Regions from separate parts of the Streptomyces sp. NPDC051364 genome, predicted to be linked through region 2. Evidence: riboswitches for the same ligand, from Rfam matches in the RefSeq annotation. Region 2 holds a riboswitch; the other holds the start of a gene.
What was found. Region 2 has a riboswitch for ZMP and ZTP ahead of glyA (serine hydroxymethyltransferase). Riboswitches for the same ligand answer to the same signal wherever they lie in the genome.
Positions count from the first base shown of each region.

Region 1 (9,341 bases), on a different contig from region 2:
ACGCGGGAGGCGCTGACCGCCGCATTCCTCCAGGTCATCACCATGAGCAGCCCGCCCACGTCCTGGCTGCGCCCCTCGGTGGTCTGGCACGTGCTGCGCGCCTCGGACCGGGGCGCGCTGAAGGCGCCGCCGCTGACCGCGGCCGAGCGGGCCGTCGCGGAGCTCGACCAGGGGTCCGGCCCGGTCGACCCGGCGGGCCCGGCCGACCCCGTGGGCCCGGTCGGTCCCGTCGGTCCCGTCGGCCAGGCGCGATGACCGACGGTCTCATCCTGTACGTACCGGGATCGGTGATGATCCTGGCACTGCTGATCAAGGCGCCGACCCTGCGCCGGGGCTGGGACCAGCCGCTCATGCGGGCCGTGTGCACCCTGCTCGTCGTCGGCTGCATGGTCATGTTCCTGGCGGCTCCGCCGACGATCTCCGCGGTCAACCGGCTCACCGGCATCGTCAACTTCTCCGCCCCGCTGGTGTACAGCGTGCTGACCGCGTTCTCGGGGTCGTGCATCGTGCTGGTCCTGCAGTGGGGCGGCGGCCCGCCTGCGGTCGTCCGGCGGGCGACCCGGCTGACGGTGGCCGCGTTCGGCGCCGTCACGCTGCTCATCGTCGTCCTCTTCGCGATCGGCGACGCGCCGGTGGAGCGGCTGCGCGACCTGGACACGTACTACGCCAACACACCGTGGCTGCGCGAGATGATCGTCTGCTACCTGCTCGCGCACACCGTGGGCAGTTCGACGCTCACCGTGCTGTGCTGGAAGTGGCTGCTGCGCGTGCGCCCCTCGCTGCGTCCGCTGCGCACCGGACTGGCCCTGATCGTGCTCGGCGGGTTGCTGGACCTGGGCTACCTCGTCACGAAGTGGGCGGCGGTGGGCGCCCGCTGGGCGGGCCGCGACTGGGACGGTCTGTCGACGTACGTGGCCCCGCCGTTCGCCTCCGCGGCGGCCCTGATGGTGGGGTCGGGGTTCATCGTGCCGCTGGTCGGCGGCTCGGCGGCCTGGCGGGACTTCAGCCGGTACCGGCGGCTGCACCCGCTGTGGAAGGCGCTGCGCGGGTTCGCCGCGTCGAGTGTGACGACCGTGCCGCTGACCTGGTGGTCGCCGATCGGGATCCGGCTGATCCACCGCGAGTCGGTGATCGACGACGGGATCCTGGCGCTGGGCCGCTGGTTCGACCCGGCCGTACGGGGCGCCGCGTACGAGGCCGCGCTCGGCCAGGGCATGTGCGAGTCGCAGGCTTCGGTCGTGGCCGATGCGGCCATGCTCGCCGCGGCCTGCCGGCGCCGGGAGGCAGCCGAGGCCGCCGAAGCCGCCGAGGCTCTCGTCCCGGCGGACGCGGACGGCGCCGGGGAGCACCCGGCCGAGGCCGATCAGGGGCTGCCCGAGCCGCACCGGCTGGACTCCCGGCCGCTCGCGGCACTGGCCCGGGAGTTCCGCGCCTCCCCCATCGTGGCGGCCGTACGGCGGGACCCGGCAACCCTGTGAGCGGCCCGCGCGGAGGTCGGCGTCAGCCGGCGAGGGCGTCCTCGGGCTCGGGGTTGCGGGCGAGCCAGGCTCCGTACGCCCGCACCCTGCGCCAGTGCTGGAGCTGGTCGAGGGCGAACGTCGCCCGCGGGGAGGCCTCCGGGCGCGGTTCCAGGCCGCGGGCCAGCCGGTGCAGCTGGAAGCGTACGAAGGCCAGCAGCCCGGCGCCGGCCAGGTCCCGGTCCTTCCAGTGCAGCCGCTCCACCGTCACGCGTACGTCCTCCCCGGCGCGCCAGCGGGCCGGCAGGTCGGGGCGGAACGCCAGGGCCGAGGCGAGCCCCACCACGGACACACCGCGCTCCAGGACCTTCTGCGCGGTCGCCTGGCGGCCTATCCCCCCGGTCAGCATCAGCGGCATCGTGGCCGAGCCCAGGAACTGCTCGGCGAAGGAGAGGAAGTACGCCTCGCGTTCCAGCGTCCGCAGATCGGCGGTGCGGCCCAGGGTCGCGGGGCTCTCGACGCTCCCGCCGGACAGTTCGACCAGGTCGACGCCGAGGCCGCCGAGGACCGCGAGGACCTGCGCCGCCTCCTCGGTGTCGAAGCCGCCGCGCTGGAAGTCGGCGGTGTTGAGCTTGACCCCGACCGCGAAGCCGGGGCCCACCTGCGCGCGGACGGCGCCGACGACCTCGGTGAGCAGCCGGACCCGGTTCTCCAGACTGCCGCCCCAGCGGTCGGTGCGCCGGTTGACGAGCGGGGAGAGGAACTGGCTGAGGAGGTAGCCGTGGGCGGCGTGGATCTGCACCCCGTCGAAGCCGGCCTCCTCGGCCCGCCGGGCCGTGACCGCGAACCGGGCGACGGTGGCCTCGATGTCGGCCTCGCTCATCGCGGTGGGGCGGGCGAAGCGCTTGGTGTGCCTGCCGAGGCTCACCCCTATGTCGGAGGGCGCCCAGGCCGTGCCGGGCATCTCCGAGCCGACCTGCCGGCCGGGGTGGTTGATCTGCATCCAGACCCGGCCGCCGCCGCAGGACGCGGCTTCGGCCCAGCGGCGGAAGGGGCCGAGCGGGGAGCTGGCGTCGAGGACGATCGTCCCCGGCGCGGTCAGCGCCCGGCGGTCGACCATGACGTTCCCGGTGATCAGCAGCCCGGCGCCGCCCTGGGCCCAGCGGCGGTAGAGCCGTTCGATGCGCTCGTCCGGCAGCTGGCCGGACCCGGCGAGGCTCTCCTCCATGGCGGCCTTCGCCAAGCGGTTCGGCAGGGCCGTCCCGTTGGGCAGCTCCAGTGGCGTGAACAGGTCCATCAGCAGTTCCCCCAGGAAACGTGTTGCACGTGTCATCGCGCGCCCCGCGCAAAACATACCGCCCCCTCCCCGGCCTCCGTCAGGCTGCTGCGTGAACCGGTTCGCCGGCTCCTCGGCCGGGTGCTCCGCATCCGTGGGTCCCTTGAGGCGCTTGGTGAGAACGGCCGGGGAACGCCGCCACCGCACCGCCGCGACGACCGAGTCGGCTGCCTCAGGACGTCGGGCCTCCGGCCCTGCACCCCGCCCTGCACCGCGCCCGGCGGGGCGGCGGCGCACCGGTCGCGCCGCCGGTGGCGGGTGTAGGAAATCGGACACCCGGGGATGCGGAACGCCCCGGGCCGAAGGGCCCGGGGCGTTCACCGTTCACCGTGCGCGTGCGGGGCGGATCAGAGCTCGGCGAGCGCGAGCCCCGCCTGGGCGGCGGCCGCCTGCACGGTCTGCTCCAGCAGGACGGCGATGGTCATCGGGCCGACGCCGCCGGGGACCGGGGTGATCAGCGAGGCACGGGCGGCGGCCGACTCGAAGTGGACGTCGCCGACGTTGCCCTCGTTGTAGCCGGCGTCCAGGACCACGGCGCCCGGCTTGATGTCCTCGCCGCGGATGAACTCGGCCTTGCCGACGGCGGCGACCAGCACGTCGGCCTGGCGCACGATCGAGGGCAGGTCCACGGTGCGGGAGTGGCAGTAGGTGACGGTGGCGTTCTGCTCCAGCAGGAGCATGCCGGCCGGCTTGCCCAGGATCGCGCTGCGGCCGACGACGACGGCGTGCTTGCCGGTCAGGTCCACGTCGTATTCGGCGAGGAGCCGCATGATCCCGCCGGGGGTGCAGGAGACGAAGCCCGGCAGCCCGAAGCCCATGGCGGCGAAGGAGTGCATGGTGACGCCGTCGACGTCCTTGCCGGGGGCGATGGCCTCGAAGGCGGCGCGCTCGTCGATGTGGTGCGGGACGGGGTGCTGCAGCAGGATGCCGCTGATCTCCGGGTCCTCGGAGAGGGCCGTGAGGGCGGCGACGAGCTCCTCGGTGGTGGTCTCGGCCGGCAGCTCCACGTGGCGGGAGGTGATCCCGGCCTTGGCGCAACGGTTCTGCTTCATCCGTACGTACGTGACGGACGCCGGGTCCTCGCCGACCAGCACGGTCGCGAGGCAGGGAGCGGTACCGGTGCGCTCGGTGATCTTCGCCGCGAGGACGGCGGTCTGCTCCGAGATGCGGCGGGCGAGGGCGGTGCCGTCCATCAGCCGGGCACGGGCGGTGGCAGTCTGGGCAGTCGTCACGGGGTCTCCTGAACGTCGCTGCGGATCGCGGTTCGCCCAGGCGCGCGGCAGTCGACGTACCGGAGTGCGCGGTACGCCGGGCCGCTCCCCGGTGGTGATCCACCCGAACGCCAGTCACGGCCCGCCGACCACTGTAGTCGACCAATCCGGTGGATGCCGGGCGTCCAACCTGGGACGATCAGTGCATGACGCGCACTTTCGACCATCTTGTCGCCGAGGCCGAGTCCGTCTCCGTGGACGGCTGGGACTTCTCCTGGCTCGACGGCCGGGCCACCGAGCAGCGCCCCTCCTGGGGCTACCAGCGGCTGATGGCCGAGCGCCTGGCCCGGGTCCGGTCCGCGCTGGACATCCAGACCGGCGGCGGCGAGGTCCTGGCCGGGTCCGGTCCGCTGCCGCCACTGACGGCGGCCACCGAGTCCTGGCCGCCCAACATCGAGAAGGCGACGCGGCTGCTGCACCCGCTGGGCGCGGTGGTGGTCGCGGACTCCGACGAGCCGCCGCTGCCCTTCGGCGACGACGCCTTCGAGCTGGTGACCAGCCGGCACCCGGTGACCATCTGGTGGGAGGAGATCGCGCGGGTGCTGACGCCGGGCGGCACCTACCTCTCGCAGCAGGTCGGACCGGCGAGCGTCTTCGAGCTCGTCGAGTACTTCCTCGGCGCGCAGCCGGAGGAGGTCCGGCGCGCCCGGCACCCCGACGACGCCGGCGCAGACGCCACCCGGGCCGGCCTCGAGGTCGTCGCTCTGCGCTCCGAAAGACTGCGTACGGAGTTCCACGACATCGGAGCCGTGATCTACTTTCTCCGGAAGGTGATCTGGATGGTGCCCGGCTTCACGGTCGGGCAGTACCGGGACCGGCTGCGCGAGCTCCACGAACAGATCGAACGCGACGGTCCGTTCGTGGCGCATACCGCCCGTTTCCTCATCGAAGCCCGCAAAACGGGCTGACGGGAAAGGCCGCGGAGACGCGGACGGATCCACGGCCGATCGGTTGCGCGCCCACAGCGTGGCGCAGGTCACTCAATTCAGCGCGTAACGAATCGACTCGGGCATGCGATGAACCGACAGGTGTCCTCGCGCGGCCCCGGAATACAGACCCCCCTCGGGTCTGTTTCCCGAGTTCGCGCGATGATGTCCCGCCCACTCCTTATCTGTTCGCAACGAGAGGCTCCTTGTGTCGCTCAGCCCGTCCCGTACGTTCCCTCCGGAGATCGCCGAATCGGAGGCCCTCGTCGCGCTCGTAGAGCGCGGCCGCGAGCAGGGTCACATCAACGGTGACGACGTGCGCCAGGCCTTCGAGGCCGGCCGCATCCCGGTGGACCAGTGGAAGCGGGTCCTGCGCAGCCTGAACCAGGTCCTGGACGAGGAGGGTGTCGCGCTGCACGTCAGCGCCGCCCCCGCCACGAAGGCTGCCGCGAAGAAGCCCCGCAAGGCGGCCGCCGCGCCTGCCCGCACCGTGACCAAGAAGGCGGCCGCCGCGCCGCGCCCCATCGGTGCGCGCAAGGCCTCGGCCACCAGCCCGGCCACCGCCACCGCGTCGGCGATATCCGCTTCGCCGGCCGCGGCCACCGAGGACGAGGTGGCGGCCGACGCCGTCGCCGAGCCGAAGAAGCGGACGGTCAAGAAGACCGCCGCGAAGAAGACCGCGGTGAAGAAGACCGCCGCGGCCAAGAAGACCGGCGCCAAGGATGCCGACGAGGGCGAGACCCCGGCCGCCGAGGGTGAGGACTGGGCCGCCGAGGACCTCGCCGACGACGCCGAGGAGGAGGCCCCCAAGCCCGGCGGCACCCAGGGCTTCGTCCTGTCCGACGACGACGAGGACGACGCCCCGGCGCAGACGGTCATGGTGGCCGGCGCCACCGCCGACCCCGTCAAGGACTACCTCAAGCTCATCGGCAAGGTGCCGCTCCTCAACGCCGAGCAGGAGGTCGAGCTCGCCAAGCGCATCGAGGCGGGCCTCTTCTCCGAGTACAAGCTCGAAGAGGAGGAGGACCACAAGCCCGCCTTCAAGCGCGAGCTGGAGATCCTGGTCGAGGACGGCCGCCGCGCCAAGAACCACCTGCTGGAGGCCAACCTCCGTCTCGTGGTCTCGCTGGCCAAGCGCTACACCGGCCGCGGCATGCTCTTCCTGGACCTGATCCAGGAGGGCAACGTCGGCCTGATCCGCGCCGTGGAGAAGTTCGACTACACCAAGGGCTTCAAGTTCTCCACGTACGCGACCTGGTGGATCCGGCAGGCGATCACGCGTGCCATGGCCGACCAGTCGCGCACCATCCGCATCCCCGTCCACATGGTCGAGATCATCAACAAGCTGGCGCGCGTCCAGCGCCAGATGCTCCAGGACCTCGGCCGGGAGCCCACTCCGGAGGAGCTGGGCAAGGAACTCGACATGACCCCCGAGAAGGTCATCGAGGTCCAGAAGTACGGCCGCGAGCCGATCTCCCTGCACACCCCCCTGGGTGAGGAGGGCGACAGCGAGTTCGGTGACCTGATCGAGGACTCCGAGGCGGTCGTCCCGGCCGACGCGGTGAGCTTCACCTTCCTCCAGGAGCAGCTGCAGTCGATCCTGGGCACGCTCTCCGAGCGTGAGGCGGGCGTCGTCTCGATGCGTTACGGCCTGAACGACGGCCAGCCCAAGACCCTGGACGAGATCGGCCGCGTGTACGGGGTCACCCGTGAGCGCATCCGCCAGATCGAGTCCAAGACCATGTCGAAGCTGCGCCACCCGTCGCGTTCGCAGGTGCTGCGCGACTACCTGGACTAAGCCCGGACTAAGCCGGCCCGCGCCCTCAGGCCAGTCGGAAGACCGGCCCCGGGGCGTGAACGGCAGGGAAGCACCCTGCGGAACCGGACAGGCGTGCTCGCGCCGGATCCGCAGGGTGTCGCACCACCCGTCCGTGATCACCAGCACCGGGGCCTGCGGAGGGAAGTCCTCCGCACGCCGGAGCAGGTCGATCGCGGGTTGGAGCACGGTCCCGCCCCGCCCGCGCTCCTTTACTCGCCCCGCGATTTCGGTGGGGGGCAGATAGCCCGCTTCGTACGGCGCCGCGTCGCAGAACACGACGCGTGCCGCCGGTACGTCGCGGGCTTCCGCGTACCACCAGCGGGCGAGCTGCGCGTCCCAGGGCACGGGCGGGTGGGCCGGCGCCCGGATCTCCTGGACCAGTCCGGCGGGCAGCAGTCCGCGCTCCCCGCAGGCGTGCAGGTCGAAGCCCTGGACGAGGCCGCGCCGGTAGAAATCGTCCAGGTCTGTGTACGGGAGGCTGCCCGCGTGGGGCAGCGGCTCGCCCAGGAGGTCCCCGAGGCCCTTGCCGCGCAGGGGTCTACAGCCGGCGCTGCCGGCGCAGGTCGGCGGCGATGCGGTCGTAGACCTCCTCGACGGAGGTTTTCCGCCGCAGGGCGGTTGCCGGGTGCCTCAGTGCTCCAGCAGGTGCTTCAGCTTCTCCTCGTTGCGCGGCATCTCCTTGCGGGCGTACGGCTTGACCACGAGCGGTGCGATGACCCTGCCGATTCCGTGGGCCTCGAAGTCGAGGTCGAGGGTCACGCGCGAGCGCTTTCCGCCGTCGAGGGGTTCGATGGTCCCGCGCACATCCCCGCGTACGGGTCCGTCGAGCCCGTGCAGGCGCCAGCTGCGCGGCGGGTCGAGCTCCTTGACCTCCATGGTCATCGGGAACTCCCGCTTGCCCATGCGCCGGGTGACCTTGACCTTCGAACCGACGTGGAGGGGTGCGCCGTCGAGCGGGTGGGCGGAGACGGCGCTGTCCTGCCACTCCGGCAGGTGCGTGGGGTCCGTCACGTAGTCGAAGACGTCTTCGGGACTGCGGGAGATGTCGATGCTTTCTCTGATCGCGGACATGGCGACCCCTTCACTGCCCCCTGCTTGTCCTCTCGTTTCCTCTCATTCCAAACTACCGCGCAGGTCAGGCGGTGGCTCGGTGCCCGGCTCGGTGCTTTCGGGCGGACATCGCGGCGTAGACGAGGACGCCCGCGAAGAGGAACAGGACGCCCTGGTAGACGGCCGCGTAGCCGGAGCCGGCGACCAGCCACATCGAGAAGCCGAAGGCCAGGCCGGCGAGGACGCCGTCGCGGACCAGGCGGCCGCGGTGGACGCGCTCGGACTGCCCGGAGAGCAGGAAGTAGATCTGCGCGGCGCTGGAGAGCAGGTACGGGACGGTCGCCGTGAAGGTGGTGACCAGGACGAGGACCTCGAAGACCCCGTCCGAGCCCAGCGTGTAGTTGTAGATCGTCAGGCCGGAGGCCAGGACGACGGTGACGAGCACGCCGACCACCGGGACGCCCCGCTTCTTCGCCTCGAAGACCTTCGGGAAGAGCCCGTCGCGGGCGGCGGCGTACGGGGTCTGCGCACTGAGCAGGGTCCAGCCGTTGAGGGCGCCGAGCATCGAGATCACGGCCGCGCAGGCGACGAGGGTGCCGCCCCAGGTGCCCCCGAACATCCCGTTGACGGCGTCGGTGAAGGGGGCCTCGGAGGAGACCAGCTTCTCGTGGGGGACCAGGCCGAAGACGGAGAGGGTGCCCAGCAGGTAGACGGCGGCCGCGCCGGCGGTGCCCAGGATCGTGGCCCGGCCGACGTTGCGGGCCGGGTCGCGGACCTCGCCCGCGCTGACGGCGGCCGACTCTACGCCGAGGTAGCTGAAGAGCAGGATCGCCGCGGCGGCGGAGACCGCGCCGACGGGGCTCTGGCCGGTGGCCTGGAAGGGGCCGAGGTTCGCCGGGTCGAAGAAGAACAGCCCGCCCACCGCGACCAGCAGCAGCGGGGCGAACTTCAGTACGGTGGCCACCAGTTGGACGGTTCCGACGTAGCGGGTGCCGGCCAGGTTGGCGAGCGCCGGGAGCCACTGCACGGCGAGGGCGGCCAGGCACATCGCCGCCTTGTGCTCCCCGACGGCCGGGAAGAGCACGGTGATGTAGCCGACGGCCGCCACGGCGAGGGCCGCGTTCGAGACCCAGGCGGTGATCCAGTAGCTCCAGGCCGCGAGGAAGCCGGCGAAGTCGCCGAACGCGGCGCGGGCGTAGACGTACGGGCCGCCGGTCTGCGGGAGCCGCTGCGAGAGCCGGCCGAAGACGAGGGCGAGGGCGATCGCACCGGCGGTGAGCACGCCGAAGGCGAGCAGGCTGATCGTGCCGAAGGGCGCCACCGAGGCGGGCAGCAGGAAGATCCCGCCGCCGATGATGTTGCCCATGACCAGGCAGGTCGCGATCGGGAGGCCGAAGCGGCGCGCGTGGGGGCTCGCCGCCTCCTCGGCCGGTGTCGGGTCGCCCGGTGTCCGGGTGGGGGCAGGAGCGTGCAGGGTGGAGC
Region 1 covers NZ_JBFBAH010000002.1:245,825-255,165, reverse strand. Annotated here, with positions in the region: gene AB0M76_RS05050 (pyridine nucleotide-disulfide oxidoreductase) at 1-255, shown strand, start outside; gene AB0M76_RS05045 (MAB_1171c family putative transporter) at 252-1,478, shown strand; gene AB0M76_RS05040 (NADH:flavin oxidoreductase/NADH oxidase family protein) at 1,501-2,790, opposite strand; gene AB0M76_RS05035 (bifunctional 5,10-methylenetetrahydrofolate dehydrogenase/5,10-methenyltetrahydrofolate cyclohydrolase) at 3,141-3,986, opposite strand; ZMP/ZTP riboswitch at 4,053-4,153, opposite strand; gene AB0M76_RS05030 (methyltransferase domain-containing protein) at 4,211-4,972, shown strand; gene AB0M76_RS05025 (RNA polymerase sigma factor) at 5,199-6,788, shown strand; partial or broken gene AB0M76_RS05020 (hypothetical protein) at 6,834-7,407, opposite strand; gene AB0M76_RS05015 (SRPBCC family protein) at 7,440-7,880, opposite strand; gene AB0M76_RS05010 (amino acid permease) at 7,945-9,243, opposite strand.
Region 1: another riboswitch for ZMP and ZTP. It lies ahead of AB0M76_RS05035 (bifunctional 5,10-methylenetetrahydrofolate dehydrogenase/5,10-methenyltetrahydrofolate cyclohydrolase); the one in region 2 lies ahead of glyA (serine hydroxymethyltransferase).

Region 2 (9,341 bases):
TCCGGTTCCACGCCCGCCAGACGCTCAGGCCGCGCCGTCAGGAGCGCCGTACGGCGGTCCCGGCCGCACCGGCGGCCCCCGCGGCCTCGTCGACCGGTGACCCGAGCTGCGCCGGGACGCCGGTGATCGGGCCGCTGCCGAAGGGGTACTCGCGCAGCTTGCGCCAGACCCCGTCCGAGCCCTGCTCGTAGAGCGCGAAGCCCGTGCAGGTCCACTGCGCCGCGTACTCGGCGAGGGTCGTGAACGCCAGGTCCATCGCCTCCTCGGAGATCCCGTGGGCGACCGTGACGTGCGGGTGGTACGGGAACGCCAGCTCCCGGTCGAGCGGCCCGTCCGGGTCGCGGACCAGGCCCTGGAGCCGGGTGCAGCCCGTACCGCCCTCGACGACCTGGACGAAGACCACCGGGGAGAGCGGGCGGAACGTGCCGGTGCCGGCGAGCCGCATCGCGAAGGGGCCGAAGGCGGCCGCGACCTCGGTCAGGTGGGCCCTGATCTCCGGCAGCCGGTCCGCCTCCACCTCGGTGGGCGGGAGGAGGGTGACATGCGTGGGGATGCCGTGCGCGGCAGCGTCCCCGAAGCCGGCGCGCAGCTCCTGGAGCTGGCTGCCGTACGGCTCCGGGACCGCGATCGAAACGCCGAGCGTTACGGTCCCCACGTATGTCTCCTCCGTCGTCCGGTCCGTCGTCCGGTGCGTACAGGTTGTGTACGGGTCCTGTCGACCCAGTGTGGGGCCAGCACCCCCCGGATTGCCAGGGCCTCTTTCCCTGACCGATTTGTCAGCCCCGGTTCAGTGCTTGGCGGGGACCAGGCCGAGGCGGTCGTAGGCCTGCGCCAGGGTCTCGGCGGCGACCGCGCGGGCCTTCTCCGCGCCCTTGGCGAGGATGGAGTCCAGCGTCTCCGGGTCGTCCAGGTATTCCTGGGTGCGCTGCTTGAACGGTGTGACGAAATCGACCATCACACCGGCCAGGTCCGTCTTCAGCGCGCCGTAGCCCTTGCCCTCGTACTTGGCCTCGAGGGCGGGGATCGGCTCCCCCGTGAGGGTGGAGTAGATCGTGAGCAGGTTGCTGACGCCGGGCTTGTGCTCGGCGTCGAAGCGGACCTCGGCCTCGGTGTCGGTGACCGCGCTCTTGATCTTCTTCTCCGTGACCTTGGGCTCGTCGAGGAGGTTGATCAGGCCCTTGGGGGACGACGCGGACTTCGACATCTTGATCGTCGGGTCCTGGAGGTCGTAGATCTTCGCGACCTCCTTGACGATGTGCGCGGCGGGGAGGGTGAAGGTCTGGCCGTAGCGCTGGTTGAAACGCTCGGCCAGGTCGCGGGTCAGCTCGATGTGCTGGCGCTGGTCCTCGCCGACGGGGACGGCGTTCGCCTGGTAGAGCAGGATGTCGGCGACCTGGAGGATCGGGTACGTGAACAGGCCGACGGTGGCGTTGTTGACGCCGCCCTTGGCGGACTTGTCCTTGAACTGGGTCATCCGGCTGGCCTCGCCGAAGCCGGTGATGCAGTTCATCACCCAGCCGAGCTGCGCGTGCTCGGGGACGTGGCTCTGGATGAAGAGGGTGCAGCGCTCGGGGTCGAGACCGGCGGCGAGCAGCTGCGCGGCGGAGAGCCGGGTGTTCGCGCGGAGATCCTTCGGATCCTGCGGCATGGTGATCGCGTGCAGGTCGACCACCATGTAGAAGGCGTCGTGCGTCTCCTGCAGGGCGACGTACTGGCGGATGGCTCCGAGGTAGTTCCCGAGGTGGAACGAACCGGAGGTGGGCTGGATACCGGAGAGCGCGCGAGGACGATCAGAAGCCATGGCTCCATTCTCTCAGGTACCGAAGCCCTGCCGGGCCGCACCCGACCGATTCCCGCGGCTCCGCCCCGGACCCCGCGCCTCAAACGCCGGCGGGGCTGGATTTGCCGCACAGCGGCATCTTCAGCCCGTCCGGCGTTCGAGGACGTCCCGGGTCAGGACAGGGGGAGGCCCGGGGCCGGGAAGGCCGACAGGAGATCCGCCACCTCCGTGCGGATTGCCGCAAGGGCCGACTCGTCCGACTTGGCGGCGGCGTCCACGGCTCGGGAGATCCAGTCCGCCACCACCGGCATGTGCTCCACGCCCAGGCCCCGCGACGTCAGCGACGGCGTGCCGATGCGGATGCCCGACGGGTCGAACGGCTTGCGCGGGTCGAACGGGACCGTGTTGTAGTTCACCACGATCCCCGCGCGGTCCAGCGCCTTGGCCGCCACCTTGCCCGGGACCCCCCGCGAGGTCAGGTCCATCAGGATCAGGTGGTTGTCCGTACCGCCCGAGACCAGGTCGAAGCCCCGGGAGAGCAGGGCCGCCGCCAGCGCCTTCGCGTTCGCCACCACCGCATGCGCGTACGTCACGAACGACGGCTGCGCCGCCTCGTGCAGCGCCACCGCGATGCCCGCCGTCGTCTGGTTGTGCGGACCGCCCTGGAGGCCCGGGAACACCGCCTTGTCGATGGCCTTCGCGTGCTCCTCCCGGCACATCAGCATGGCGCCCCGCGGGCCGCGCAGCGTCTTGTGGGTAGTCGTGGAGACCACGTCCACGTGCCCGACGGGCGACGGGTGCGCCCCGCCCGCGATCAGGCCCGCGATGTGCGCCACGTCCGCGACCAGGATCGAGCCCGCCTCCTGCGCGATCGAGGCGAACGCCTCGAAGTCGATCGTGCGCGGGAGCGCCGTACCGCCACAGAAGATGATCTTCGGGCGCTCCGCGAGCGCGAGGTCGCGCACCGCGTCGTAGTCGATCAGGCCCGTCTCGGCGGACACCCCGTACTGCACGCCCCGGAACCAGGACCCCGTCGCCGAGACGCCCCAGCCGTGCGTCAGGTGCCCGCCCATCGGCAGGGCCATGCCCATCACCGTGTCGCCGGGCTTCGCGAAGGCCAGGTACACCGCGAGGTTCGCCGGCGAGCCGGAGTACGGCTGGACGTTGGCGTGGTCCACCCCGAACAGGCCCTTCGCCCGCTCGACGGCCAGCGCCTCGACGCGGTCGATGTTCTGCTGGCCCTCGTAGTAGCGGCGGCCCGGGTAGCCCTCGCTGTACTTGTTCTGCAGCACCGTGCCGGAGGCCTCGAGCACGGCGGCGGACACGTAGTTCTCACTGGGTATCAGGCGCAGGGTCTCCGCCTGCAGGGATTCCTCGGCGGTGACGTAGGACGCCAGCTCGGGGTCGGTGGCAAGAAGGGCGGGGTGGCGGCTCGCGCTCATGGCGGCTCCTCCGGGGTCGATGTCAGTTCTCGTCCCCGCGAGGCCCAGGCGAGCGGCCCTGAATGCGGTCGTGCGCGCACGACTCCCCCGGAGTTGGTTCTCCGTACGCCAGTCGCCGTGCGTGCCGCCCACCTTAGCGGGCGGTCCACAGGAAAGGTTTCCCCGTCCGGTATACGAGCGACGTATAGCCGTATACAAGGTGATGTGACGCCGGTGGCACCACCCTCGTCACCCCTGTCACCCGGCCCGCCTGACCGACGATCGGAGACCCCGTGTCGACAACTGCTGAAGCCATGCGTTCCGCCGAGGCCCACAGCGCGCACAACTACCACCCGCTGCCCGTCGTCGTGGCGTCCGCGGAAGGCGCGTGGATGACCGACGTGGAGGGCCGCCGCTACCTGGACATGCTCGCGGGCTACTCGGCGCTCAACTTCGGCCACGGCAACCGGCGTCTGCTCGACGCCGCCAAGGCGCAGCTGGAGCGGGTCACCCTCACGTCGCGGGCCTTCCACCACGACCGGTTCGCCGACTTCTGCACCGAGCTCGCCGCGCTGTGCGGCAAGGAGATGGTGCTGCCGATGAACACGGGTGCGGAGGCCGTGGAGACGGCGGTGAAGACCGCGCGCAAGTGGGGTTACGAGGTCAAGGGCGTCCCGGACGGGCAGGCCAAGATCGTGGTCGCGTCAGGCAACTTCCACGGCCGGACGACGACGATCGTGAGCTTCTCGACGGACCACGAGGCCCGCGACCACTACGGGCCCTACACGCCGGGGTTCGAGATCGTCCCGTACGGGGACCTCACCGCGCTCGCCGCGGCCGTCACGGCGAACACCGTGGCCGTGCTGCTGGAGCCGATCCAGGGCGAGGCGGGGGTGCTGGTGCCGCCCGCCGGGTACCTGCGGGGCGTACGGGAGCTCACGCGCGAGCGGAACGTGCTGTTCATGGCGGACGAGATCCAGTCGGGGCTGGGCCGGACCGGGAAGACGTTCGCGTGCGAGCACGAGGAGGTCGTGCCGGACGTGTACATCCTCGGCAAGGCGCTGGGCGGCGGCGTGGTCCCGGTGTCGGCCGTCGTCGCCGACCGGGACGTGCTCGGGGTGTTCCGGCCCGGCGAGCACGGCTCCACCTTCGGCGGCAACCCGCTGGCCTGCGCGGTCGCCCTGGAGGTGATCGCGATGCTGCGCACCGGCGAGTACCAGCAGCGCGCCACCGAGCTCGGCGACCACCTGCACCGGGAGCTGAACCTGCTGGTCGGCGGGGGTGCGGTGACCGCCGTACGCGGGCGCGGGCTCTGGGCCGGCGTCGACATCGCCCCGGGGCACGGCACGGGCCGGGAGATCTCCGAGAGGCTGATGGAGCTGGGCGTGCTGGTCAAGGACACGCACGGGTCGACGATCCGGATCGCGCCGCCGCTGGTGATCAGCAAGGAGGACCTGGACTGGGGCCTGGACCAGCTGCGGTCCGTGCTCGCAGCCGGCTGACCCCGGATCCGCCACCGCGGGCGCGGCCGGGAACCGGGCAGGTCCCCGGCCGCGCTTGCGGCTACAGGATGACGTGCGGCAGGAAGCGGGCGTATTCGTCCGTGACCGGGCCCGCCGACTCGCGGATGCCGAGGCCCGCCGCCTCCTCCTCCACGACCCACGCGCCGAGCACCACGCGGTTGCCGTCGAAGTCGGGCAGCGGGGCCAGGCCCTGGAAGACGTACGCCTCGCCCTCGTCCGGTACGAACGGCTCGCCGCCGCCGGCCGGGTGCAGGGTGACCCCTGCGCCCTCGCGGCCCAGCAGGGGCTTCGCGGCGTACCCGGTGGTCTCCGCGAGCTCGCGCGGGCCGTCGAGGTAGGCCGGCAGCAGGTTCGGGTGCTCCGGGAAGAGCTCCCACAGGATCGCCAGCAGTGCCTTGTTGGACAGCAGCATCTTCCACAGTGGCTCGATCCAGGTGGTGGTCCCGGTTCCGCCGCCGTGGTCGTACGTACCGAGGACCTGCGGGCCGAACGCGTCGGTGGCCAGCCATTCCCACGGGTAGAGCTTGAAGCAGCTGCGGATGAAGCCGAGCTTCTGGTCCACGAACCGGCCGGACAGGCTGTCCCAGCCGATCTGCTCGACGGCCAGCGCCTCGGTCTCCAGGCCCGCCTGCTCGGCGGTCTCCTGGAGGTAGGCGACCGTCATCAGGTCCTCGCCGAGCTCGTCGGTCTCGGAGTGCGCGAAGTGCAGCGGGCCGGGCGGCAGCAGCTCCGCCTGCCGGCGCCAGGCCTCGACGAGCCGCTCGTGGAGGGAGTTCCACTGGTCGGCGCCGGGGAAGCGCTCCTCCATCCAGAACCACTGCGGACTGGCCGCCTCCACGAGGGAGGTGGGGGTGTCGGCGTTGTACTCCAGCATCTTGGCCGGGCTGCCGTCGCCCTCGTAGCGCAGGTCGAACCGGCCGTACAGGGACGGCTGTTCGGCGCGTCGGCGCCAGGACTCGGCGATGCGCTCCGCGAGGTGCGGGTCGGTGATGCCGAGGTCCGCGAAGCGGTCGTGCTCCACGATGTGCGCGGCCGCGGCCAGGCACATGGCGTGCAGCTCCTCGACGACGTTCTCCAGCGCCTCGACCTCGGGGAGCGAGAAGGAGTAGTACGCGCTCTCGTCCCAGTAGGGGCGCAGGGAGTCGTCGGGGTAGCGGGTGAGCGGGTAGACGAGCCCCTGCTCCTCGACGGTCTTCTGCCAGTCGGGGCGCGGCTCGATGGTGTGACGGCGCACGCGGTTCAGCCGCCGCTGGAGCTGGAGTGGCCGCCGATGCCGCCGCGGGTGACGGCGGACTTGTCGAAGCTGCCGCCGCTGACCCGGTTGTTGGAGACGCTGCCGCCGTAGTAGTACACGCCGCGGCTGCTGCTGCTTCCGCTGCCGCTCTTGCACTCCTTGCTGTTCAGCTTCTCCATGGTGGCGCGGTCCACGCAGCGCTTGTCGGGCTCGCTGCTGCTGCCGCAGGCCACGAGGGCGGCGGCGAGCAGGCCCATGCCGCCGAGGGCGACGCTGCCGGAGCGCATACGGCGTCGGGTGGTGCTGCTTCTACTACTACTGCTGCTGCTGCTGTCGTCCATGCCATCCATGGCGGACAGACTAGAACGGGGCGGCGAAGCGATGGAATCCGGCCGTCGAAACCCTCTCATCACCTCCATGACCTAGAGTCAATTCGTGCTTCTTGGGATGGTTTGCGCGCTCGGTGCGGCGGTCTGCTTCGGCACGGCGTCGGTCCTTCAGGCGATGGCCGCGCGGGCGGTGGAGCCGGGAACCGGGTCGGGGGTGGACACGGCACTGCTGCTGCGGGCGGCACGGCAGTGGCGGTACGTGCTGGGCCTGGGGCTGGACGCGGCCGGGTTCGTCCTCCAGATCGTGGCGCTGAAGAACATCCCGATCTACACGGTGGGGGCGGCGCTGGCGGCGAGCCTCGCGGTGACGGCGGTGGTCTCGGCGTGGCTGCTGCACGTACGGCTGCGCGGGGCCGAGTGGGGCGCGGTGGGCGTGGTGTGCGCGGGGCTGGCGATGCTGGGGCTGGCGTCGGGCGAGGAGGGCTCGGGGACGGGGTCGTTCGCGCTGCAGCTGGGGCTGCTGGTGGTGGCGGGGCTGGTGCTGCTGGTGGGGGCCGCGGCCGGCGGACTCCCGGACCGCTCCCGGGCGCTGGTCCTCGGCCTGGCGGCGGGGACGGGCTTCGGGGTGGTGGAGGTGGCGGTCCGCCTCATCGACGACATCTCGTTCGCGTCGCTCACGAACCCGGCGCTGTACGCACTGCTGCTGGGCGGGGGCGCGGCGTTCCTGCTGCTCACCTCGGCGCTGCAGCGGGGCTCGGTGACGACGGCCACGGCGGGCATGGTGATCGGCGAAACGATCGGCCCGGCGGTGGTCGGGGTGGTCTGGCTCGGCGACCGCACCCGCGAGGGCCTGACCTGGCTGGCCGTCCTCGGCTTCGCGGTATCGGTCGCCGGAGCCCTCCTCCTGACCCGCTTCGGCGAACCCCCGACGGAACCCGGCCCCGCCGGCGTCTGAGGCGCGGGGGCTCGGGGGCGGAGGCTCGGGGGCGGAGGCTCGGGGGCGGAGCCCCTGCAACGGCGCCGCACCGGGACCGGCACCCGCACCGGCCCCCGCACCCGCACCCGCACGCGTCACGGCAGAGCGGAAAGCAGGGCCGCCAGCGTCGGGGACCATGCGCTCGTCGATGGGGTCCCGTAGCCCACCACCAGCGCCTCGCGGGGCGGAAACCCCGCCTCCGGGTGGGTGTAGCGGGACAGGGTCTCCAGGGCCAGGTCCTGCCAGGCCGCGGCCCGGAGCACCGAGGCCTGCGTCCCCGCCGGGAGGTCCAGCACCGCGTGCAGGCCCGCCGCGATGCCCGACACCGCCACCCGGCCGGAGACGGCCGCGACCAGCTCGTCCCGGCGCCTCCGGTACCGCAGCCGCATCCCGCGCACGTGCCGGTCGTACGCCCCGGACCGGATGAACTCCGCGAGCGTCAGCTGGTCCAGCGCACTCGACGTCCAGTCGGTCCGCCCCTTCGCCGCGACGACCTCGTCCAGCAGCCCCGGCGGCACCACCATCCACCCCATCCGCAGCCCCGGCGCGAGCGACTTGCTCGCCGTGCCGAGGTACACCACCCGGTCCGGGTCCAGTCCCTGCAACGCCCCCACCGACTGGCGGTCGTAGCGGAACTCCCCGTCGTAGTCGTCCTCCAGGATCAGCCCGCCCGTGGTCCGGGCCCAGTCGACCGCCGCCGCCCGCCGGGCCGGGGTCAGTGCCGCCCCGGTGGGGAACTGATGGGCGGGGGTCAGCAGCACCGCCCCCGACTCGGCGGACAGGTCCGGCGTCCGCGCCCCCGAGGCGTCCACCGTCAGCGGCCGGGTCCGCAGCCCCGCTCCCGTCAGCAGGTCCCGGTGCAGGTCGAGGCTGTACCCCTCCACCGCCACCTCCCGTACCCGCCGCGCCCGCAGCACCCCCGCCAGCAGCGTCAGGGCATGCACGAACCCCGCGCACAGCACGATCCGCTCCGGGTCCGCGTACACCCCGCGCGCCCGCGCCAGGTACCCGGCGAGCGCCTCCCGCAGCTCCACCCGGCCCCGCGCGTCGATCCCGTACCCGAAGGCATCGTTCGGCGCGTCCGTCAGCGCCCGCCGGGCGGCCGTCAGCCAGGCGGCGCGCGGGAAGCCGCCCAGGTCCGGGGTGCCCGGCTGCAGGTTGTACGAGGGCCGCCGCCGCTCGGGATGCCGGACCCGGGCGGCGCCCGCGGGCCGCCGCGGCCGGGCCCGTTCGGCGACCCGGGTGCCCGAGCCCTGCCGGGCCGTCAGCCAGCCCTCGGCGACGAGCTCGGCGTACGCCTCCGCGACCGTGTTGCGCGCGATCCCGAGGTCGGCGGCGAACGACCGTGAGGACGGCAGCCGGGTCCCGGGCGCCAGCCGCCCGCTGCGCGCGGCCTCGCGCAGCGCGTCGGCGAGACCGGCCCGCAGACCTCGCCCGGCGGAGAGGTCCAGATGCAGGTCGGCACCGAAAGTGGCCCATGATTCCGTCATGGATATGGACCATATCGGCGGGCCGCCTGCTGCCTAGGGTGGAGACATGACCACCACGCACGAACACACCGCCGCACACGCACCCGAGCACACCCCCCGCATGGGCTGGGCCCAGCACGCACCCGAGGTCTACAAGGCCATCGTGGGCCTGGAGATCGCCTCGAAGAAGGGCCTGGACCCGGTCCTGGTCGAGCTGGTCAAGATCCGCGCCTCGCAGCTCAACCACTGCGCGTTCTGCCTGGACATGCACTCGAAGGACGCGCTCGCCGCGGGCGAGAGCGTCGAGCGGATCGTCCAGCTCGCCGCCTGGGAGGAGTCGCGCCACTTCTACACCGAGAAGGAGGCCGCGGCGCTCGAGCTGACCGAGGCCGTGACCGTCCTGACCGACGGGTTCGTTCCCGACGAGGTGTACGAGAGGGCCGCGAAGCACTTCGAGGAGAAGGAGCTCGCCCAGCTGATCGCCGTGATCGCGACGATCAACGTCTGGAACCGCTTCGCGGTGACCACCCGCATGGTCCCGGGCCACTACACGCCGGGCATGTTCAAGTAGCGGGCAGCCGGTCCGGCGGCCGGACTGACGACCGCTGT
Region 2 covers NZ_JBFBAH010000006.1:145,861-155,201, forward strand. Annotated here, with positions in the region: gene AB0M76_RS15325 (2'-5' RNA ligase family protein) at 38-655, opposite strand; gene trpS (tryptophan--tRNA ligase) at 788-1,801, opposite strand; gene glyA (serine hydroxymethyltransferase) at 1,954-3,222, opposite strand; ZMP/ZTP riboswitch at 3,258-3,348, opposite strand; gene rocD (ornithine--oxo-acid transaminase) at 3,495-4,703, shown strand; gene AB0M76_RS15345 (glutathionylspermidine synthase family protein) at 4,765-5,958, opposite strand; gene AB0M76_RS15350 (hypothetical protein) at 5,964-6,308, opposite strand; gene AB0M76_RS15355 (hypothetical protein) at 6,406-7,242, shown strand; gene AB0M76_RS15360 (PLP-dependent aminotransferase family protein) at 7,359-8,753, opposite strand; gene AB0M76_RS15365 (carboxymuconolactone decarboxylase family protein) at 8,800-9,303, shown strand; gene AB0M76_RS15370 (hypothetical protein) at 9,341-9,341, opposite strand, start outside.